Regions from separate parts of the Serratia sp. NPDC078593 genome, predicted to be linked through region 3. Evidence: predicted binding sites of a transcription regulator. Region 3 holds the regulator's gene; each other region holds the start of a gene.

What was found. Region 3 encodes CRP, which controls carbon source genes, mostly activating them, when cyclic AMP is high. Its sites were predicted from a motif close to ATGTGANNNNNNTCACAT; they were not measured.
Positions count from the first base shown of each region.
Region 1: aaeR (HTH-type transcriptional activator AaeR) is a predicted target of CRP. The motif match lies at 3,758-3,775, and genes of this name have one in related genera.
Region 2: serC (3-phosphoserine/phosphohydroxythreonine transaminase) is a predicted target of CRP. The motif match lies at 4,998-5,015, and genes of this name have one in related genera.

Region 1 is NZ_JBNNGK010000017.1:24,575-32,508, forward strand. It holds gene ACQKDS_RS16570 (ribonuclease) at 1-120, opposite strand, end outside; gene aaeB (p-hydroxybenzoic acid efflux pump subunit AaeB) at 390-2,357, opposite strand; gene aaeA (p-hydroxybenzoic acid efflux pump subunit AaeA) at 2,357-3,292, opposite strand; gene aaeX (p-hydroxybenzoic acid efflux pump operon protein AaeX) at 3,300-3,503, opposite strand; gene aaeR (HTH-type transcriptional activator AaeR) at 3,793-4,704, shown strand; gene ACQKDS_RS16595 (pectate lyase) at 4,823-5,761, opposite strand; gene tldD (metalloprotease TldD) at 6,018-7,463, opposite strand; gene nit1 (deaminated glutathione amidase) at 7,466-7,934, opposite strand, start outside.
Region 2 is NZ_JBNNGK010000013.1:1,136-9,069, forward strand. It holds gene rpsA (30S ribosomal protein S1) at 1-1,042, opposite strand, end outside; gene cmk ((d)CMP kinase) at 1,237-1,926, opposite strand; gene aroA (3-phosphoshikimate 1-carboxyvinyltransferase) at 2,347-3,633, opposite strand; gene serC (3-phosphoserine/phosphohydroxythreonine transaminase) at 3,846-4,931, opposite strand; gene ansB (L-asparaginase 2) at 5,450-6,496, opposite strand; gene ACQKDS_RS14580 (hypothetical protein) at 7,577-7,934, shown strand, end outside.
Region 3 is NZ_JBNNGK010000010.1:148,140-156,073, forward strand. It holds gene ACQKDS_RS13060 (helicase HerA-like domain-containing protein) at 1-122, shown strand, start outside; gene ACQKDS_RS13065 (aminodeoxychorismate synthase component II) at 181-756, shown strand; gene argD (bifunctional acetylornithine/succinyldiaminopimelate transaminase) at 887-2,107, shown strand; gene crp (cAMP-activated global transcriptional regulator CRP) at 2,352-2,984, opposite strand; gene ACQKDS_RS13080 (OsmC family protein) at 3,359-3,766, shown strand; gene ACQKDS_RS13085 (phosphoribulokinase) at 3,827-4,696, opposite strand; gene ACQKDS_RS13090 (YheU family protein) at 4,921-5,154, opposite strand; gene ACQKDS_RS13095 (hydrolase) at 5,151-6,131, opposite strand; gene ACQKDS_RS13100 (LysE family translocator) at 6,332-6,934, shown strand; gene ACQKDS_RS13105 (PhzF family phenazine biosynthesis protein) at 6,945-7,727, shown strand; gene ACQKDS_RS13110 (hypothetical protein) at 7,763-7,934, opposite strand, start outside.

The DNA of each region.
Region 1 (7,934 bases), on a different contig from region 3:
ACTGTCCGTTACCGCCACCGCCGGCACATCCGCAATCACCCGATCGCCATTACCTCGCAACGCAGTAAAACCGGCAATGATTACGGCGATCAACACCGCGACAAGAATTCGCTTATTCATTACTTTCCCTGACATGGGTGACACGGTATGCCACTCGCTGGTTAGTTATATATCTGAATATTATGAACTCAATATGACCAATGTGTAACGTTTTCACTTCCCGTGACCTGTACACGGCTGTCATACTCTCAAACAGTGCCAACACGACGGACACTGCACGTTCATCAGTGCTAATGATGCCACTTTCAGGCGCTGCTGACACGCAAGCCCTACAGATATTCAGTATAGTGCCGCGCACAGCACTCTGCGGCAGCATCCGTGCACGAATATTAATCGATCAAGGCATGGCGATAGCGGTGCAGCATATCTGCCAACCTTTTCACCGGCCCAGTCACACTCAGCGGAGCCTGATTCTCCACCAGCTTCTGCTGGTATTCATTCATCTCATCCAACAGCCGATCGTAATAATAGGCGCGCTTGACGTCATTTTTGGCATTAACCACCCAATCTGCCGTTTTACGAATTTGCTTGTGGAATACCGATAACTCTTCGCTCGCCGGAATATTGGCACGTTGCATACGCTGGTGCGCAATAATCAGATTCAGCGCCAAACGATACTTGGCAATGTCATTGGGGAACATCATCAGCAATTGATTCAATTGTTGATACAGCGCCGGCAAATGGTTTTCATGGCGCTTGGCGGCTTTGGTGGTCAACGCAGACACCGCGCTGCTGACAAACTGATTCAATAAGGTACGCCCGGTACGTTCACGCGAGTTATCACGAATCAACAGCAACACCATCAGGCCAACGCAACTGCCAAGAAGCTGCCCGAGTGATGCATCAAGAAACTGTGTGACATTGAACTCCATGGGGTTACTCAGCACCAAAATGTTGATGGTGCCCGCCAGCGTACCCAATGAGCCCAATCGCCGTTTTTGCACTTCAATGCCGATAAAGAAAGCCAGTATCCCCAAACTCAGGCACAGCAACAAAATACTTTGCTGGGTCGCAGGGATGATCACCATAAAATACAGTGCGCCAATAGGGACGGCCATCATCATACCGAGGACAAAGTCCAACCCCACCATGCGCGGGTTCGGCGTACGCATCGCCAGTGAGGTAATCACCGCGATGATCACCATAAAACCGCTGCCTGATGTCCAGCCAGTCCACAGCCACAGCAAACTCCCCAACGCTGTCGCGGTGAAGGTTCGCAACCCATTGATCATTGCGTGATGCCCTTCCGCCGACGTCGGTTTGACCACCACTTCACTGCTCAATACGCCCTCTTCCACTGCGCTGATGCTGCTGTTGGTGTGAACACCTTTGGACAACAGCAGGTAGCGAGTCGCGGCACCGACCCAACTGGTGACGGTTAACAACGTTTCATCGGTGCGATTGGTGGTCAACACTTGGCGCAACAGTTTCAGGCGCTTATGGATCGCCTGCGGCGTTTCCGCGGGTACCATCAGCAGTTCACGCACGTTCTCTTTCACCGCATTCGGATGATTAAGCAAGATTAAATAGGTTTCACATGCTTGGGTAATCAGCGTCAACGATAGCGTATGCAGCGCACGTACGCGGCGGTTCACCTTCTGCCAGCGCGAAGACTCCAACATCAGGCTGCTACGCATACCGTTCAGCGCCGTCGCACCTTTCACCAAATTGCTCCAGGCGCGGTCGATATCTTCTTTTTCCGCATTGCTGATACACATCTGCATCAGTTTGTACTGATCCACCAGTAATTTATCCACCGTACGATCGATATCTTGTTTAATCGAACGTGGCGAGAAAATCAGATCGGCCAACACAGCACTGACGATACCGAGCACGATCTCACTGCAGCGCTCCACGGCAAACTGAGGCGCCTCCAGCAGATGCGCCTCACTGGTCGCCACGGTGACGATAATAATCAAGGCGGTATAGCCAGCCAGACCCCACGCGTAAGAGTTTTCTACTTTAATCAGCGAGGAAACCCAGGTACAGAAACCGGCCCAAGCGCAGCACAGTAACAGCATCACCACCGGAGCACGCGCGGTCATCACAATGATAATTAGGCCAACAAAACAGCCAATGAACGTGCCGATAATACGTAACCAACCACGATGACGGATTGCACCAGAGAAGGGTTCACCACCGGCGGCAAATGCCGGGCCGGCAGCGACGATAGCAGCGGTCATGGCTGACCAACGCGGCGTTTCCAGGTTGAGGTGAAAACCGACAAACAGTGCGAACACAATCGCAAAACTCAGCTTGAAGGCAAACCTCAGGCGAATAAATACGGGATTATTCATTAACCGAACTCACGCAGCCGATGCATCAGTCTCACGAAAGGCGAGCTTTTATCCTTGTGGCGCACGTCTTTACCGGTGACCACCACGGTCGCGGTCGTCCCGGCGGGATAAGGATGCTGTTGGTCTTCCGCATCAAGGATAATTTTCACCGGTACACGCTGAGCCAAACGCACCCACTCCAGATTACTGTCGATGGCCGCCAGCCCTTTAGGATTGTTGGTACTGCTGCTGTTATTCACCCCCGCCGCAATACTGTCCACCGTTCCGCGCATAATGCGGTTGCTCCCCAACGGCGTAATTTCAACCCTGTCACCTTTGCTCAAACCGTGCAGCTTGGTTTCTTCCAGGTAGGCCAGCACATAGAAGGTGTTCTTTTTCACCAACGCCACGGCGGTTGAGCCACGGGTGATAAATTCCCCTTCGTGCACATTGAGATTGGTGATCCAACCATCGGCCGGGGCGCGCACAGTGGTGCGTTCCAGATCCAATTTTGCCAGATCGCGTACCGCGATCGCTTTCGATAACTGATGTTGCACGGTTTGCAGCACGTTATTCGCCTGATCGATCTCTTCCTGCGACAACGCCCGGATACCGAGTTTAATTCTGCGACCGGCTTCGCGCCGTTTCTCTGCGGCTAACGTCTTGTAATAGGCCACATCGGCGTTGGCTTCTGCCAATGCCTGTTGATAACGCGGCTGATCGATAACAAACAATACCTGGCCTTTCTTGACCAACTGGTTATCTTGCAACGGCACCTGGGTCAGCAAACCACTCACATCCGGCGCGATCGCCACCACATCGGCAGTAAATTTGGCATCCCGCGTCCAAGGCGATTCGGTATAAAACACCCAAGCTTTAAATACGGCGATAATCCCCAGCAAAACAAGAATCAAAGTGATCGCGATTCTGGCTATTTTTATTGAAAAATTTTTCACAGCGACCTCAAATAAAAAGACACGAAATCAGATAAAACAGGCAGCAATACAGCGCGCTGTTAAACAGCGCAGGATGCCAGACAAAATCATAAATCCCGGTCGGCTGTAATAGGCGGCGAAGCACAAAAAACAACGCCAGCGAGACAATCAGCTCAAAAAATATCGGTGGAAATGACAGTCCAAAGATGACCATAACCGGAAGCAAACTCATCAAGTTTTCCTTATTGTTTACTTAGCCGGGGAACAAGCACTATTCTCATTCTCATTCACATTCTCTTTACATTCTAGCGGAAGAACGCCACACGGTGTTTCCCAGACAGGTTGTCCAGGTCATAAACCTGAAAAAGAGTTAAACTCAGGACATACGTCCGTGAATGGGAATGCGAGGATAATTAGCGACGGTGGCGTCACAAAACTTCGTTGTACGCATTATATTAGCCTGCTTACTATCAAGGCATCAACAATCTGTGATCTAAATCACTTTTAAGCCAGAGTGAACAATGGAAAGACTTAAACGGATGTCGGTGTACGCAAAAGTCGTTGAGTGTGGCTCGTTTACCGCCGCCGCACGCCAGCTCGACATGAGCGTTTCATCCATCAGCCAAACAGTGTCTAAACTGGAAAATGAATTACAAGTGAAGCTGCTCAATCGCAGCACACGCAGCATTGGTCTGACTGAAGCCGGTAAAATTTATTATCAAGGTTGCCGCCGTATGCTGCAGGAAGTCAGCGAAGTTCACGAACAACTTTATGCGTTTAACAATACTCCCACCGGTAGTCTACGCATTGGCAGTTCTTCCACAATGGCGCAAAATGTATTGGCGACGATGACCGCCGATATGCTGAAAGAATACCCCGGCCTGACGGTGAACCTCGTGACCGGCATTCCAGCACCGGATCTGATCGCAGATGGGTTGGACGTGGTGATCCGCGTCGGCGCACTGCAAGATTCCAGCCTGTTTTCTAAACGCCTCGGGTCGATGCCAATGGTGGTGTGCGCCGCCAAAAGTTATTTGGCCCACTTCGGCACGCCACAAAAACCCAATGACATGGTGAATTTTTCTTGGTTGGAATACAGCGTGAGGCCGGACAGCCAATTCGAACTGATCGCCCCGGAAGGCATCAGCACGCGCATTTCGCCGCAAGGACGCTTCGTCACTAATGATTCCCAAACGATGATCCGCTGGTTAAAAGCCGGTGCGGGTATCGCCTATGTTCCTCTGATGTGGGTGATTGAAGAGATCAAACGCGGCGAGATCGAGATCCTATTTAAACGCTATCACTCCGATCCGCGCCCCGTCTACGCACTTTACACGGAAAAAGACAAAATGCCGCTCAAGGTACAGGTCTGCATTAATTATCTGACTGAATACTTTCAGAAAGTTGGCGAGATTTATCAGGGCTATCGTTAACCCCTCATCCACTCACCACCTCACTATTCATCGTTAAGTACGGATAGAACGATGACGTTGTGTTTACCGGCCACGTCTTATGGCTGGCAGCTTTTAACAATAAATTAACAACAAAGGGTTATCCACCGAAAACCAGCGAGCCGGGCTTCGCGCCTGCATTGGCGGCAGCAAAGGATTTTGCCTCCGCCGTTGTTTGCAGTATATAGCTGTAATTGGACGACGCAGTCCATTTGGCTGGGGACGATGTCTGATTGGTAATAGCAGGAATACTGCCCTTATCAGTAAAAGTACCGTTACCCTTATCATCCAGCATGCCGTTACGCTCACTACCGGCACCGAAATAGTTATTTTCGGAGAGAATATTAGCGTTTTGCGCCAACGTAAAACCTAACTGGAATTGATTAATATAATTATTGTAGACATGGAAGTAACCGTAACGCATCAAGCCTGGCGCCCGAACCTGCATATTTTCAAAATGGCAGTGGCAAATAGTCAGGTGCGGATAACCATTATACGCCGGGTTATTGTCATCAGCCGGATGTCCCAAAATCAGACCATACTTATGATTGGCAAATGAACAATTACTAATAGTGATATAGTCAGCTTTATCCCCTACATACAGTAATTTATCCGTGCTACCATCATCTGCTGACCAGCTATGCCCGACAAAGGAACAGTGGTCGATCCAATATTTACTGCCGTAGTTGAGATACACCTGAATATCATCATTCTGATTAATCCCTTGAGAATGCTGGAAAACGACATTCTGCAAGATGATATTTTGCGAGCTAGGGGTCGCCCGCAGATGAATATTTTTGAGGACCCGGTTCTGGAAAGATCCAACCAGCGTTTTATTCGCTCCCATTGAGACTTTAGTCAGGCTTGAGGCTGAAATATTACTATTTAACACCAACACTCGCGGTGTGGTATCGGCGATATTGCTTTTCAATTGTTCGAGGGTGTTAATATTGACCACGGAACCTGACCATCCGCCGGTCACTTTAGCCGCTTTGGCAAAGCCCGTCAGGCCGATAAGTTTGCTTGTTGGATATGACATATATGCCTCTCTTCGTGAATAAGCTCAATTTCGCGAGCAGGGATTTGACGAAGTGAGGTTAATTTATTGTTACAACCGTTTGATAGCGAAACCGTTTTATTGAGAGACAGCACGCAAATGCTGCAACCCGTCGCGTTTGGCAGAACTGAACGTGATGAATACGCTCTGGCTGACACCGTGAAAGCCGCTTAAGCCTCTTTCCTATCGTAAAAAAGGGCGCACTGTGCGCCCTTGATATTCATGGATACGATAACTATTACGCGGTTCCGCCAACGGTCAAATTATCCAGCTTCAGCGTCGGCTGACCAACGCCGACAGGCAAACTTTGGCCTTCTTTACCGCACACGCCCACGCCTTTATCCAACGCCAGATCGTTACCCACCATCGAAATTTGCTGCATAGCTTCAATGCCTGAACCAATCAGCGTCGCGCCTTTCACCGGTTTGGTGATCTGACCATTTTCAATCAGATAGGCTTCCGACGTGGAGAAAACAAATTTACCGGAGGTAATATCCACCTGACCACCGCCAAAGTTTGGCGCATACAAGCCATATTCGACGCTGGCAATAATCTCTTCCGGCGTCGATTTACCGGCCAGCATGTAGGTATTGGTCATGCGTGGCATCGGTAGGTGCGCATAAGACTCACGGCGGCCGTTGCCCGTTGGCGCGACACCCATGAGACGCGCATTAAGCTTATCCTGCATATAACCTTTCAGAATGCCATTCTCAATCAATACGTTGTATTGACCGGGTACGCCCTCATCATCGATCGCCAACGACCCTCGACGGCCCTGCATGGTGCCATCGTCGACCACGGTACACAGTTCCGATGCCACCAGTTGGCCCATTTGGCCGCTGAACACGGAAGTACCGCGACGGTTGAAATCCCCTTCAAGACCATGGCCGACCGCTTCATGCAACAACACGCCCGGCCAGCCTGCGCCCAGCACGACGGGCATACCGCCAGCCGGCGCGGCGATCGCAGAAAGATTGACCAAGGCCATCCGTACCGCTTCTTTGGCAAACGCATCGGCGCGCGTTTCACCGTCAACCTTTTCTAGGAAATAGTCATACCCGAAACGGCCGCCGCCGCCACTCGATCCCCGTTCACGTTTACCGTTTTCTTCAACCAAAACACTCACGGAAAGACGCACCAACGGGCGAATATCCGCCGCCAGCGTACCGTCAGTGGCCGCTACCAGCACTTGCTCATAGACGCCAGTGATACTAGCACTGACTTCCTGCACTCGCTTATCGGCGGCACGGGCGATTTTATCCACTCGATGCAGCAACGCGATTTTTTCTTCACGCGGTAAACTTTGCAACGGATCGAGTAACGAGTACATGGCGGGATGCACAATTTCACCCAACGTACGTACTTTACCGTCTCCCTGTTCACGCACGATACTGCGCGCCGCTTGCGCACTTTGTTGCAAGGCATTGAGCGTAATTTGGTCTGCGTAGGCAAAGCCGGTTTTCTCACCGCTGACGGCACGCACGCCAACGCCTTGATCGATGTTGTAAGAACCGTCTTTAATGATGCCGTCTTCAATAACCCATGACTCATGGAAACTGGACTGGAAATAGAGATCGGCGTAATCGAGGCGGCGTTCAGCCAGTTGCCCTAATACAGCGAACAGGTCTTGATGACTCAGCTTATTCGCAGCAAGTAAGTGTTCACTGACAAGCGTCAGGCTCATAATTATTCACTCTTATTGGAGGATGTATTTTCAAACGGCGCAGTGAGCGACGTTTGGAATCTATTGTGCCGCTGTACCGACATCTGAGCGCGAATCGTCTTTAGCGCATCGGTATCAACGCGCACCTTCAGTGCAGAAACGGCGTCCGGGTTTTCTGCCAAGACCTTACCCCAACCGTCCACCGCCATCGAGTGCCCCCAAGTGCGACGTGTCAGGCCGTGACGGCCAACCTGTGCTGGCGCCAGTATTATGCACTGGTTTTCTATCGCTCTGGCGCGGAGCAAAATCTCCCAGTGCGCCTCGCCGGTCACACGGGTAAAGGCCGCAGGCACCGAAATCAACTCCGCCCCCTGCTCCCGCAATGCCTGGAACAAACCGGGGAAACGCAGATCGTAGCATATCGTCATACCCAAACGCCCCACCGGCGTATCCACCACACTCAACTGCTGGCCATACTGATAAATATCCGAC
Region 2 (7,934 bases), on a different contig from region 3:
GTTTCAGGCCCAGGGAGATACGACGACGTTCTTCATCGATGTCCAGAACCATAACTTCCACAACGTCGCCCACGTTAACAACTTTGGACGGATGGATGTTTTTGTTGGTCCAATCCATTTCAGAAACGTGTACCAGACCTTCAACGCCTTCTTCGATTTCTACGAAGCAGCCGTAATCAGTCAGGTTGGTTACACGACCAGTCAGCTTGGTGCTTTCTGGGTAACGTTTCGCGATAGCAACCCATGGATCTTCGCCCAGTTGCTTCAGGCCCAGGGAAACACGTGTACGCTCGCGGTCGAACTTCAGCACTTTAACAGTGATTTCATCGCCAACGTTGACGATTTCGCTTGGATGCTTAACGCGTTTCCAAGCCATGTCAGTGATGTGCAGCAGGCCGTCAACGCCGCCCAGATCAACGAATGCACCGTAGTCAGTCAGGTTCTTAACGATACCTTTAACTTCCATGCCTTCCTGCAGGTTTTCCAGCAGTTGATCGCGCTCTGCGCTGTTCTCGGATTCGATTACCGCACGGCGAGAAACAACAACGTTGTTGCGTTTCTGATCCAGTTTGATGACTTTGAACTCGAGCTCTTTGCCTTCGAGGTGCAGAGTATCGCGTACCGGACGCACGTCAACCAGAGAACCTGGCAGGAACGCGCGGATGCCGTTCAGCTCAACAGTGAAGCCACCTTTAACTTTGCCGTTGATAACACCGGTAACAGTTTCAGCGTCTTCGTAAGCTTTTTCCAACGTGATCCAAGCTTCGTGACGTTTAGCTTTCTCACGGGACAGCAGGGTTTCACCGAAGCCGTCTTCTACTGCATCCAGAGCAACGTCAACTTCGTCACCAACCTGGATTTCCATTTCGCCTTGGGCATTCTTGAATTGCTCAGCCGGAATGGCAGATTCAGACTTCAGACCAGCGTCAACCAGTACGATGTCTTTATCGATAGCAACCACAAGGCCACGAACGATGGAACCCGGACGGGTTTCGATTGTTTTCAGGGATTCTTCAAAGAGTTGAGCGAAAGATTCAGTCATGTTGTTAATCTTCAGGGTTCTTTAGTTTAACGTCCATTTAGCATCCCGCCGAATGGGGTTGTTTAACATACCCGGCCATTGGCTCCATGCCGACCAGGTTTAGGTTACAGGGGTAAAATTTTACCCGATATATCATGATACTACTATGTCAATTCGATGACAAATTTGGCAAAAAACTAAAAACGCCGCCGCGCTTATTGCTGCGGCAACGCCAATACCTTATGCGCATATGCCAGCGCACGCTGGATGACTTCGTCAATTGACATGCTGGTTGAATCCAGCACGAGGGCATCGGAAGCCGGCACCAGAGGCGCAATCGGCCGATTACGATCACGGTCATCCCGTTCCTGTATCTCGGCTAAAAGACGTTCAAAGTTAACATTAAAGCCCTTTTCCTGCAACTGAAGCATACGGCGGTGCGCACGCTCTTGCGAGCTAGCGTCGAGGAAAATTTTAACCGGTGCGTCTGGGAACACCACGGTGCCCATGTCGCGGCCATCGGCAATCAAACCCGGTGCCTCACGAAATGCGCGCTGACGGCGCAGCAGCGCCTCACGCACTCGCGGAAAAGCAGCGGCCTGAGAGGCGGTATTGCCTACGGTTTCAGTGCGGATCTCATTGCTGACATCCTCACCTTCCAAAATTACTTGCAGCTTGCCGTTTTCAGCAACAAAACGGACGTCGAGATGTGCGGCCAGCGGAACCAGCGCCTCCTCTGACGTGATATCAACCTGATGATGCAGCGCTGCCAGGGCGAGCACGCGATAAATCGCGCCAGAATCTAGCAAACGCCAGCCAAGGGATTCGGCCAACGCTTGGCACAACGTGCCCTTGCCTGCGCCACTTGGGCCATCAACGGTTATCACCGGGGCTGTAGCCGTCATTTCTCTCTCCTTCAGGTAAAAAACCTCACAGGGCCTCAACTGCCACCGGCACAATGCGACAACGGCAAAATACGCGAGTCCCTGCCGTCCACCCCAATCAGGGGCGGATTCGGGGGCGTATTATACGCTGCTGTAGGGCGAACTGTTACCCTGCATGTCACCAGTTGGCGAAAATAAGGCCATGATGCGACGAAATTATAGAAGAAACAGCGAGTTTGGCAGATAAAAATGAAAAGGCCCGTTTAAGGGCCGCAAACTGCTGACAAAGCCCGTTATTAGGGAAAGCGTGGCAGTGGGGTCGTAGTGGCGTAAGCCACCGGAGCGCCCCTCGCTACGCTAGACCCGGGTATCTCAGGCCATCAGGCGACTTCGTCATCAAGCTCTGGCCCATTTAAGGGCCGTTAAAAAGGTGCGCGTTGGTTACGCGGGCTGACTAATACGCGTGAACTGTTCGAAATAGTCTGGGAAAGTTTTCGCCGTACATTTGGGATCAAGAATAGTCACCGGCGTATCAGACAGCGCCACCAAAGAGAAGCACATTGCCATACGGTGATCGTTATACGTCCCGATTTCAGCCACCTGCAATGTAGCCGGTGGCACCACATGGATGTAATCTTCGCCTTCCTCAACCGTCGCCCCTACTTTGCGTAACTCGGTGGCCATCGCCGCCAGCCGATCGGTCTCTTTTACTCGCCAGTTATAAATATTACGCAGCGTGGTTGGGCCGTTGGCGAACAAGGCCGTGGTCGCAATCGTCATTGCGGCATCAGGAATATGGTTCATGTCCATATCAATACCGTTCAGCTCACCACGGCGACATTCAATAAAATCGTCACCCCACGTGATATGCGCGCCCATCTTCGCCAAAACATCGGCGAACTTGGTATCACCCTGCACGCTGTTATGGCCAATTCCGGTCACGCGAACCGTGCCCCCCTTGATAGCGGCAGCGGCCAGGAAATAAGACGCGGAAGAGGCATCCCCTTCTACCAGATAGTCTCCTGGAGACTGATAGGTCTGCTGGCCACGGATATGGAAGACGCGATAATTCTCATGGCTAACCTCAACGCCAAAGGTACGCATCAGATGCAGCGTAATATCAATGTACGGTTTGGAAACCAACTCACCTTTGATGTGAATATGCGTGTCTTGCTGCGCCAGCGGCGCGGTCATCAGCAACGCGGTGAGGAACTGACTGGAAACGCTGCCGTCAACGCTGACATCACCGCCACGGAACCCGCCTCGCAGGCGCAACGGCGGATAATCGGTTTGTTCAAGATACTCTATTTGCGCGCCGCCCTGGCGTAATGCATCGACCAAATGACCGATGGGGCGCTCTTTCATGCGCGGTTCTCCCGTGAGAACAACGTCGCCATTACCCAGGCATAACGCCGCCGCCAAGGGGCGCATAGCCGTACCGGCATTGCCAAGGAAAAGCTCCAGAGGCTGTTCTGCCACCAGCGGTCCGGCAACGCCTTCTACCGTACAAACGGTACGATCGGCGGAAAGCTGATAGTTCACACCCAAAGCCTTCAGCGCATTCAGCATGTGCCGAACATCATCACTGTCCAAGAGGTTAGTCAGACGAGTCGTCCCCGCAGCCAGCGCCGCCAGCAGCAGAGCTCGATTGGAAACGCTCTTGGAACCAGGCAAGTTGACGGTGCCATTAACTAGGGCCACCGGTTGTAACGTCAGGGAATCCACCATGTGAACAAAACTCTCCAAATCTGATAAACGAAACGGCTCCGGGAATCATGCCGGAGCCGCTTTCATGCAACAATAGCTACACCCTAAATAATTCGAGTTGCATCCTGCATCGCACCCAATGAGCTGACTTGAGCCGAACATTCGGTTAGGTAAATGTGATTAACGACGATGCCGTAAAATATGTCATCGCCCATCAATACGGGCAGCGTCAATCAACCATGACGACGTTCGAAATCAAGCATAAAGTCAGTGAGTGTCTTAACACCCACCAACGGCATGGCATTGTAAATAGAGGCGCGCATACCCCCCACAACACGATGGCCTTTTAGTGCCTGTAGGCCGAGCGCTTCGGCTTCGCTCAAGAAAACGCTGTCCAGCGCGGGGTCGGCCAGTTGGAACGGTACGTTCATCCAAGAGCGGTTAGATTTTGCTACCTGGCTGCGGTAGAAATCAGAATGATCGATAGTGGCATACAACAGTTCAGCTTTCGCCTGATTGCGCTTTGCCATCTCAACCAATCCCCCCTGTTCTTTCAACCATTTGAACACCAAGCCAGAAAGATACCAGGCAAAAGTCGGTGGCGTGTTGAACATGGAGCCGTTTTCCGCCAAAACCGTATAATCAAGAATCGAAGGGACTTCCCGGCGCGCTTTACCTAATAAATCATCACGCACAATCACCAGCGTGAGGCCAGCAGGCCCGATATTTTTTTGTGCACCGGCATAAATGACGCCGAAACGACTCACATCCAACGGCCGGGAGAGAATGGTCGAGGAATAATCACCGATGACCACTTTGTCGCCGAAATCCGGCATTTCATCGATGGCAACGCCGTCGATGGTTTCATTGGGGCAATAGTGAACATATGCCGCGTCATCGCTCAGTTGCCACTCTTTCATTGGCTGAATAGCGCGCAGCCCGTCAACGGTGGTTTTTACGTCGATAACATTTGGCGAGCAGTATTTTTTGGCTTCGTTAATGGCACTGTGCGCCCAATATCCCCCATCGATATAATCAGCAGTAGGATTATCGCCCAACAGATTCAGTGGCAGCGCCGCGAATTGCGCACGCGCACCACCGTGACAAAACAGGATCTTATAGTTGGAGGGAACTTTCAGCAGATCACGCAGATCCTGTTCGGATTGCTCAGCCACTGCGAGGAATTCTTTGCTGCGGTGGCTAATTTCCATTACCGACGTGCCAAGCCCGTGCCAATTGCACAGTTCCTGTTCCGCGCGACGCAAAACTTCAACCGGCAGCATAGCCGGGCCAGAACTAAAATTATAAACCTGAGTCATTTCCCCTCACCACTTTCACTATTTTGCCAATCAGTTGGCTAACCGAAATACACCCCGAGCCGAATAATGTGATATCCAGCACATCGGTTTTATCACTCGCGCCATCCAGCTGCAACGCTTATTCGCCCGGTGTAGAGAAACGGCAGGCGTCAATGATAAAGGGTTCCGTAGCGTGATCGACTTTTTGCGTACTAAAACGCCGGCTCGTTCTCTAATTCAGCAGGTTACCACAGTTTTTTATGCTGAACCTGACGCACTCAACGTCAGGAAAATCCGATAGTCGTCACGCACTACAAACAACGATGCTGCATTAGGCATAGCGGTGAAATGAGGGAACGGCAACCTCCCAGAAAGTGAAGCCACATAAGGGTTTTGCTTAACTGGCACAAACTGAACATCTTTGGTGAGCACTAGCCACATGAAAAAGTTGAGGGGCGCGCATGCCGCGCCCCAGAAAGCAACTTACGGAAATTTATTAACAACATGTAGAGGGCAAAAACGCCCAATCGCAACAACACTCAATACTGGCTAAACATGTGTTGAATTTGCTTGGTATCTTGGGTTTGCGTCAACGCCAATTGCAATAAGATACGCGCTTTCTGCGGGTTTAGCGTGCCGGCCGCCACAAATCCATATTTTGCATCATCGATTTCCGCATCGATGGTGGTGGCACCGGTTGGCACGCGAGAAGAGCGTACGACAGCCACCCCGCGCTGTGCGGCAGTGGCCAGCGTATCAAATACGGTTTTATACAGATTGCCATTCCCCACTCCCGCACTGACAATCCCTTGATAGCCTTCGGCAATCAACGCTTTGGCCGGTGCATCGGAAGCATTGGCGTAGTTATAAATAATCCCCACTCTCGGTAACGCATTCAGTTTACTGACATCAAACGGCGTCGCGCTGGTGTGCTTACGCTGCGGTGAGCGCTGGTAGTCAACTTTGCCATTATGGATATAACCCAGCGCGCCGAAATTCGGTGACTGGAAGGTTTGCACCGCGGTCGTGCTGGTTTTAGTCACATCGCGGGCATCCAATACGGTGTCGTTCATTGCCACCAAGACGCCGCGGTTAGCAGATTGCGGATCGGCCGCCGTCACTACCGCGTTATATAAATTGAATGGCCCATCGGCACTCATCGCCGTTGCCGGGCGCATGGCCCCTACCATCACCACGGGCTTATCACATTTGACCGTCAAACTCAGGAAGTAAGCGGTTTCCTCCAACGTATCCGTTCCGTGCGTAATTACGAAACCGTCGGTTTTGGCACAATCACCGTTGATTTTCTTCGCCAACGTCAGCCAAACCTCATCATTCATGTCCTGCGAACCGATACTGACCACCTGTTCGCCTTGCACGCTGGCAACGTCTTTTAACTGTGGAACCGCACTCACCAAGGCGTCAATACCGACCTTACCGGCGGTATAAGTAGACTGCGTCGCTGAGTCACCGCCACCGGCAATCGTACCACCGGTCGCCAAAACCGTGATGGTCGGCAACGCCCAAGCGCCACTACTCACCCCCGCCAATAATGCGGCCAATACACTGATTTTCATTGATTTCATTATCTTTCTCCGTGATGGTTAACCCGCTGAATTATCGTCTTTATCATCATAAAAACTGTGATTGCTCCAGCGCTTTAGGAATACATGGAGCTTGAACCCAAAAACCCGTATCATTGCGCGTTTTTAGTACGCTCAAAAAGTGAAGACAATGACGCAAACAAAATACACCAACATCAACATATTGATTTTAATTAATTAATTTACAAAAAATCTGAATAAATTCAATTTTCGGCCCCACCACGTACCCCACGGTAAATTGTGAGCTCCATGTTTTTGATTTTCATTGATAGCCAACTGGGTAGATGTTCTGAGCGATATTTAACCATCAATTTAACACTTCGATTATGGATTAATATTCCCAAAAAAATTCTCTATATATAACCAGAAGGTGGTTGGTTCGGTAGGTTCAGTCGGTTCACGAAGATAACAACATGAAATTTAAGGAATATATTTTCCATTTTGAACCGACCTAAGGGTGGGTTCATGATGCGTTAAAGTCGGTTCATCGGCGTTCTTAAGATAGGCAAACTCAGAACATGACAAAGGCAACTCATTGATTATAATCATGAGTATCGGGTGTTCTTTGTTTTCACGGAGGGATAATGCGGATTTTAGTTGAGTGTCGAATGGGGAGGTATTGCGGAGGCTGGGAAAGTGCTGAAGATTGGTTCCAGTCAGAATGAACCCGATCAGCAGCACCATCATTGAATGGGGCGGATTCACTACCCTGCGTTAGCCGAGTCAATGCCGAATCCGCCATCCTTTACTGTTCGCCCGGCTGGTGATTGGTATTAGCTTTACGCTTATTGTGACGGGGATTGGGGGGCTGGCTTACGGTCATGCCGACTCCATCCGCCGTCATCATTACGGCTGTACGCTATCATTAACGCGAGAACTCCCGCTAATCTAGATAGCTGCAACCACTGAATGAAACTCCAGCATTTGAGAAGTTGAGGATCCGCCTTATCATATAATTATCAGAGCAACTCAACGCCCGGAAGGGATGGCTGGGTAGAGACTAAGATGAGGCTGGTTTAGACTTGGCTGAAGGATTGCTTTTAAAATTATGGAGATTACTCAATGATAAGAATAGGACGACTTCTGCCAGGTGGCGTTATCGTTGAGGAAGGTCAACATCGACCGATAAAAGGTGTTGCAATACTTCCTACTAGTGACGGAAATACCGAAGAGGTTGTGGTTTTTGCAAAGCAAATCTCCTCAAGGAGCATTTCTACAGAGATTACCTGTGCGGCACTTGGTCGATGCCTTTCACTTCCAATACCAGAACCAGTAATCCTCTTTGATGAAAATGACCTGCCTTTTTTCGGAAGCGTTGACACTGCCTACCCCAGTTTTTCGCAATACATTAATGATACATCTGATAAAAGTGTTCTTGAAAAGCTGGAGTCATGGCCTCTACTCCGCAAGGCTGCATATT
Region 3 (7,934 bases):
GCCCACGCGGTGGTAAGCGTGACGGTATCGTGCAAACCGCCGCCAAGAGCATGGCGCGTGACCTCAGCAAAAAAATTCTGCGTGGTATTTTAGGCTCATTTAGCGGGGGTCGCAAAAAATAAGCGGCAAATAACGTCAGTGGCAGTACACTAGCGCAGCATTTTTTCTGCGGGACTTGTCATGCTGCTGCTGATCGATAATTACGACTCTTTCACCTATAACCTTTACCAATACTTCTGCGAGCTGGGTGCAGAGGTGTTGGTGAAGCGTAACGATGAACTGCAACTGGCCGATATTGAACGGCTGGCTCCGCAACATTTAGTGATTTCACCCGGACCCTGTACGCCAAATGAGGCGGGCATTTCGCTGGCGGCGATCGGCCATTTTGCTGGTCGTCTGCCGATACTCGGTGTTTGCCTCGGCCATCAGGCATTGGGGCAGGCGTTTGGTGCCGATGTGGTGCGGGCTCGGCAGGTGATGCACGGCAAAACCTCGGCAATTTGCCACAGTAACCACGGGGTGTTTCGTGGGCTAAATAATCCCCTCACCGTCACCCGGTATCATTCCTTAGTGCTGGATGCTGCTACTTTGCCAGATTGTTTCGACATCACTGCATGGAGCGAACGCGATGGCGAGCGTGACGAGATTATGGGTATTCGCCACCGCACATTGGCGCTGGAAGGGGTGCAATTCCACCCGGAAAGTATTTTGAGTGAGCAGGGGCACCAGTTGTTGGATAATTTCCTTAAAAGTTAATCGATTACGATTTATTTATCGTTAACGGTGATTTAGGTTTGCCCTTGATTGGTTTTTTATGCATATTTTGTGATTATAATTTCACTTAATAATCCTGTCAGAAACCGATAGCGCTCAGGGTGGGCCGATAATGACCGAAAAATACACCGTTAACCGTAGCACGTTTGATCAGGTGATTCTGCCTGTTTATGCACCAGCCCAGTTTGTTCCCGTTAAAGGTAAAGGGAGCCGCGTGTGGGACAGTCAAGGTAAAGAGTATATCGATTTCTCGGGTGGCATTGCGGTGACCGCGCTGGGGCATTGTCATCCGGCGTTGGTGGCAGCATTGCAGCAACAGGGAGAAACCCTGTGGCATACCAGTAACGTATTCACCAATGAACCGGCTTTGCGCTTGGCGGCCAAACTGGTCGACGCGACTTTTGCCGATCGTGTATTTTTTGCTAATTCGGGAGCTGAGGCTAACGAAGCCGCGTTCAAGTTAGCCCGCCATTACGCCATCACCCGCCACAGCCCTTACAAAACCAAAATTATCGCTTTCTACAATGCGTTCCACGGCCGCACGCTGTTTACCGTATCGGTTGGCGGGCAGGCGAAATATTCTGACGGTTTTGGGCCCAAACCGGCCGACATCGTGCATGTTCCCTTCAATGATCTGGCGGCGGTGAAGGCGGTAATGGATGATCAGACCTGCGCGGTGGTGATGGAGCCGATTCAAGGGGAGGGGGGCATCACACCGGCCGAAGCGCAATTCTTGCAGGGCGTACGCGAGCTATGTGACCAGCATCAGGCGTTATTAGTGTTTGATGAAGTGCAAAGCGGTATGGGTCGCAGTGGTAAACTATTTACCTATATGCATTACGGTGTGACGCCGGATATTTTAACCACCGCGAAAGCATTGGGCGGTGGCTTCCCGGTGAGTGCTATGTTGACCACCGAAGAGATTGCCTCGGTGATGCAGGTCGGTACGCATGGCACCACGTATGGCGGTAATCCGTTAGCCTGTGCGGTAGCCGAAGCCGCGTTAGACGTGATCAATACGCATGAGGTGTTGAGTGGCGTCGAACAACGTCATACGCTTTATGTCTCGGCTCTGACTGAGATCGGTAATAAATACGGGGTTTTCAGCGATATTCGCGGTATGGGGTTGCTGATTGGCGCAGAACTGACGGCGGCTTACCGTGGTATGGCTCGTGATTTCCTGAATGCCGCAGCTGCTCGGGGGGTGATGATTTTGAATGCTGGGCCAAATGTGATTCGCTTCGCCCCTTCATTGGTGGTCGCGCTGCAAGATATTGAAGAAGGTATGGCACGGTTTGAACGGGCAGTGCAGGATGTGGTGAAGGCAGGTTAATACCCTAAACGGTGTGTTATCAAACCCGAGCAGAGCGGATAATCTAACCCAAAGAGAAAACGGCGCGTGAGGCGCCGTTTTGAGCTTGATGACGAAGTCGTCTATGGCCCCCGAGATACCCGGGCCTAGCGTAGCGAGGGGTGCTCCGGTGGCTTACGCCACTACGACCCCACAGCCACGCTTTCCCTCATAACGAGCTTTGTCAGCAGTCTGAACCGGCGCGTGATGTGCCGTTTTTTACTGATTAGCGCGTGCCGTAAACGACAATGGTTTTGCCGTGTGCGGAAATCAGATTTTGATCTTCGAGCATTTTCAGAATACGGCCGACCGTTTCGCGTGAACAACCGACGATTTGGCCAATTTCCTGACGGGTAATTTTAATTTGCATGCCGTCTGGGTGAGTCATGGCATCCGGTTGTTTAGCCAGATTCAGCAAGGTTTGCGCAATGCGGCCGGTAACATCAAGGAAAGCGAGGTTACCCACTTTCTCTGAGGTGACTTGCAGACGGCTTGCCATCTGTGCCGACAGGCGCATTAAAATGTCAGGGTTAACCTGGATTAACTGACGGAATTTCTTATAAGAAATTTCAGCCACTTCACAGGCGCTTTTGGCCCTTACCCAGGCACTGCGCTCCTGACCTTCTTCAAATAATCCAAGCTCGCCGATGAAATCGCCCTGATTGAGATAGGACAGGATCATCTCTTTACCTTCTTCATCCTTGATGAGCACCGCTACGGAGCCTTTCACGATGTAGTAAAGCGTTTCGGCCTTTTCACCTTGGTGAATCAGCGTACTTTTTGATGGATATTTGTGGATATGGCAATGAGACAAGAACCATTCGAGAGTCGGGTCTGTTTGCGGTTTGCCGAGAACCATTCGCTATTATCCTCTGTTGTAATCTGCCTGTATCACAGGGGTCAGAGTTCCCTGTCAAACGAGTTAGGGCTGACGGTGAGTGACTGCCATTTAACCGTTTTGAGGCGTGCCGTAAAATACGCTATTGCCCTAGCATATTAACTTGCTGTGAGCGCTGCAAGCTACATTCTGTTAACATACCAAATTAGGCACCTTTCTGCGGGCATTTCCCTGAAAATCAGTGTCCAGCAAGAATTATTTCGGCTTTGTTTGTAGCACAGAGTGAGGCGGGTGTCTTGTGTTGTCTCGCTCACACATGACCGGCGTCAGGTTCCATTGCCAGTTTGCGTGTGAACGCGTAGTCTGATTTTAAGAAATTAACCGGAGTAATCAGAATGCAGGCAAGAGTAAAGTGGGTTGAGGGATTAACGTTTCTAGGTGAGTCGGCGTCTGGTCATCAGGTTCTGATGGATGGCAACGCAGGCGATAAGGCACCTAGCCCGATGGAAATGGTGTTGATGTCAGTCGGTGGTTGCAGTGCGATCGACGTGGTTTCGATCTTACAAAAAGGCCGCCATGCGGTGTGCGATTGCGAGGTCAAACTCAGTTCTGAACGTCGCGAAGAAGCCCCGCGGATATTTACCCACATTAACCTGCATTTTATCGTGAGTGGTAAAGGGCTGAGTGAGAAAGCGGTTGAGCGTGCGGTGGATCTTTCCGCTGAAAAATACTGTTCAGTGGCGCTGATGCTGGGGAAAGCCGCCGAGGTATCCCACAGCTTTGAGGTGCGTGACGTAGAGTAAGATCTCGGGCGCGGCGCTGGCGGTTCAACATGCGACTGCGCCCCAGGCATAGCCGAAGCGTTATTCGATTTTTTTCCCTTCCAGTAGCCGCTGTACCAGTGGCGCCATGATCAGCTCCATCGCCAGCCCCATTTTTCCGCCCGGCACGACCAGCGTATTGATATGTGAGATGAAGGAGCCTTGCAGCATCGCCAGCAGGTAAGGGAAATCAATATGATCCAATCCGCGGAAGTGAATCACGACAAAACTTTCATCCAGTGAAGGAATCGCTTTCGCGGCAAATGGGTTAGAAGTATCCACCGTGGGTACACGCTGGAAGTTGATATGCGTGCGAGAGAATTGTGGCGTGATGTAGTTGATGTAATCGTCCATGGATCGCACCACGGAATCCATCACGGCTTCACGAGAATGGCCGCGTTCACCGGTATCGCGGATCAGTTTCTGGATCCATTCAAGGTTGACGATAGGTACCACGCCGACGAGAAGGTCGACCTGTTTCGCGACGTCATGTTGCTCGGTGACCACGCCGCCATGCAGCCCTTCATAGAACAAAACATCGGTTGGCTCTGGTAAGGCTTCCCACGGCGTGAATGTCCCCGGCACTTGATTATAGGGTACCGCTTCATCGTAGGTATGTAGATACTTGCGTGAACGACCAGAGCCGTTTTGGCCATATTCGAGGAAGCTTTGTTCAAGTAGGCCAAAATCATTGGCTTCTGGGCCGAAATAGCTGATATGACGACCCAGATCGCGCGCCTTGCGGATCTCCGCATCCATTTCCGGGCGGGTATAACGGTGAAAGCTGTCCCCTTCCAACTGCGCGGCGCGGATATTCAACTGCTGGAATATTTTACGAAATGCCACGCTGGTGGTGGTGGTGCCGGCGCCGCTGGAGCCGGTTACTGCGATAACAGGATGTTTGGCGGACATAGGGTGTATTACTCCGTCTAAAATGCGCAAGTTATCAGTCATACGCTGCATCTTCAGGCGCGCGGCTTGGCGGCCGAGATAAACCAAGCCCCTATCGGTTTACGACTGCGTTGTCGTTATGTGACTCGGCGTTTGGAGAGCCGTTGATTTGTACGTCGATGCAGCTCGAATGCATTGGGTATAGCACATTGTTACCTGATTTTGGCCGTCAGTCATAGAACGGATTACATTTCTTCCTGGCCGGCGCGGAATTGGCCGCGCGGCATGATATTGATGGTTTCATGTAACTCCGACCAGACCAATAACACCTCGCCACTTTGTAGCTGGCGGCGAACATCATCTACTTTTTGTGCCAGGGAGCGCTCGTGCTCGCCATAATCCGTGCCTTCGCGCAGCACGAACGATTCGATCAGGTTGTTCAGTGTTTCACTGTCCAGGTCTTTCCAGGGAATAATCATGCATTCGGTTCCAAATAGGGGGGCAGCCAGGCAGGTATCCGGTGTTCCAGCCACATTTGCGGTTTTTTCAGTGAGCCGCCGACAAAGCCGACATGGCCGCCACATTCCGTGAGTTGATATTCGATGTTGTGCGGCAGGCTGGCGATGTCCGGGATCACGTCTGCTGTCATGAAGGGATCGTCTTTGGCGTGGATGATCAATAACGGCGTTTGAATTTTTGGCAGCAGCGGTAGCGCACTGCAACGGCGATAATAATCCGTGGCATCGCTAAAGCCGTGAATACGTGCGGTAATCACATCATCGAAGTCGCGGATGCGCTGTAGCCCTTTTAGCTGAGGTAGCTTTAACGGTAAAGAGCCCGGATAATGGAGAAGCTTGCGTGTGGCATTTTGCTTAAGCTGACCAAGAAGATAACGCTGGTAAACTCGGGAAAAGCCCTGTTCCATTCGCAGTGAGCAGGGTTCCAACATCAGTGGGGCGGAAACCACGACGGCCGCATCCACTAAGCGCGAGTTTTCTTGCTGCGCCAGATAGCATGCGAGCATATTGCCACCCAACGAGACACCGACCGCGGCGGTCGGTACCGCGCCGTAGTTATCACGTAGCCATTGCAGAAAGAAGTGGGCATCTTCGGTTTCACCAGAATGGTATATCCGCTGTTTACGATTGGGCACGCCGCTGCAGCCCCGAAAGTGCATGACCACGCCCAGCCAACCTTTCTCACGCCAGGCGTGGAGTTGGCCGTGTGCATAGGGGCTGTAAAAGTTGCCCTCTAAACCATGAAAAAGCACCACACGCGGCTTATCGCGCGCCAACCGTGGGTCTTCGCTCCAGGCGAGATCGATAAAATCACCGTCAGGTAATTCCAGACGTTGCCAGTGCGGTTTAAGCAACACGCGGCGGCGTACCAGCCGTGGCAGCAACGTTTGCAGGTGTGGATTACTGACCCCGGTTAGGGGGCGAAAGATTTCATACATAACGTGAATAAAATTCTTGTGAATGGCTATTGTCTGATCAATAGCGCACTGTTAGCTTCAATACCATTAGCTGACAATAATATACCCTAAATAATTCAGTTGCATTGCGGTGACCGCGACGTAGCCAATGCGCCAACATGCTAGTGGAAGGGTGGCGGGTATACTGCAAAAAGTGCATTTGGGTGAGGAGCACCCGCTACATGGAATTAAGCTTATTTCTTTCGATGTTAGGTTTTCTGTTTGTTGCAGCCATCACTCCAGGCCCGAATAATTTGCTATTAACCACCTCCGGCGCCAACTTTGGCTTTCTGCGCTCGCTGAGTCTGATGATTGGCATCATTCTTGGTATGCAAAGTATTTTGCTGTTGGTGGCGTTTGGCGTGGGCAGTTTGATTGTGGTTTATCCGTCGCTGCACTTGGCCCTAAAAATCCTTGGTAGCCTTTATTTGTTGTGGCTGGCCTGGAAAGTGGCGACCGCCAGTTATGAAAAGCTGAATACCGATGTCGCGCCACCGCAGCCGATTCGTTTGTATCAGGGCTGGTTGTTACAGTTCCTTAACCCGAAGGCATGGCTAATGGCGTTAGGTGCGGTAGCCAGTTTTAGCCTGACGGGCGAGCAATTTAACCATTCGATTATTGCTATTTCGGCGGGGCTTTCGGGCATGAATTTGGTGACTGGCTTGGTTTGGTTGGGATTTGGCACGTTAATTGGACGGCTGCTGCAAAGCAAGAAAGCATGGGTTATCTTTAACGTGTCTATGGGATTGTTGACGGCGGCGTGTGTGCTGCTGATCTGGCATTAAGGAATTGCAGATGACCAAAAATTATTTCCATGTTGATGCCTTTATTGGTGAGGGATTGCGCGGCAACCCTGCTGGTGTTTACATGATGAAACAGCCGCTGCCAACGGCGCAGATGCAGGCCATCGCGCATGAGCTGAACCTGCCGGAAACCAGCTTCATTTGGGAAGATGGCGACATGGCGGCGATTCGCTGGTTTACGCCGCAGCGAGAGGTGGATTTGTGCGGGCACGGTACGCTCGCGGCCGCTTACGTTATGTTTAACGTGGTTAATCCGGCATTGAGTGATATTCGCTTGCGCTCTGCCAGTGGTGAGCTGTATGTCAAGCGTGATGCCACAGACCGTCAGCGTTTGATTCTCGATTTCCCTACGCGCGCGCCGCAACGCGTCGCAGAACCGGCGTTTTTAGCCGCGCAGTTGGGAGCGCAGCCGCAGGAAGTATGGCAATCCGCAGCCATGCTGGTGGTCTTGGCAAATGAGGCGCAGGTTAAGGCGTTACAACCGGATATACCGGCATTAGTTGCCGCGACCGGTCGTGGGGTGATTGTCACTGCACCGGGTGATGAGGTGGATTTTGTTTCTCGTTATTTTACGCTCGACGGTGGCGAAGATCCGGTGACCGGTTCTGCTCACTGCACTTTGATGCCGTATTGGGTCGCGCGGCTGGGGCGTCATACGTTACGTGCCAGACAAATCTCGTCGCGTGGTGGTGAGCTGTTTTGCGAATTGAAGGGCGAACGCACCCTGCTTGGCGGCTATGCCAGGATCTTTTTACACGGGGAAATTCAGGGGTGAATGTCCGCAGCACCCACGGTGCTGCGGCGTGAGGGTTACTTGAGGCCGTCGGTTTTGAGCAGGCTATCGAGTAAACTCAGGTCGGATTTGTATGCCAGCGTGTCATTTTCCAGCAGCTGCGCGTGCTTTTGTTTGAAGGCCGAGTGCAGCGAACGTAGGCTTTCCAAGCCTTGGTTATTGATGCTGCCGGAAGCGCCGTGAATATCC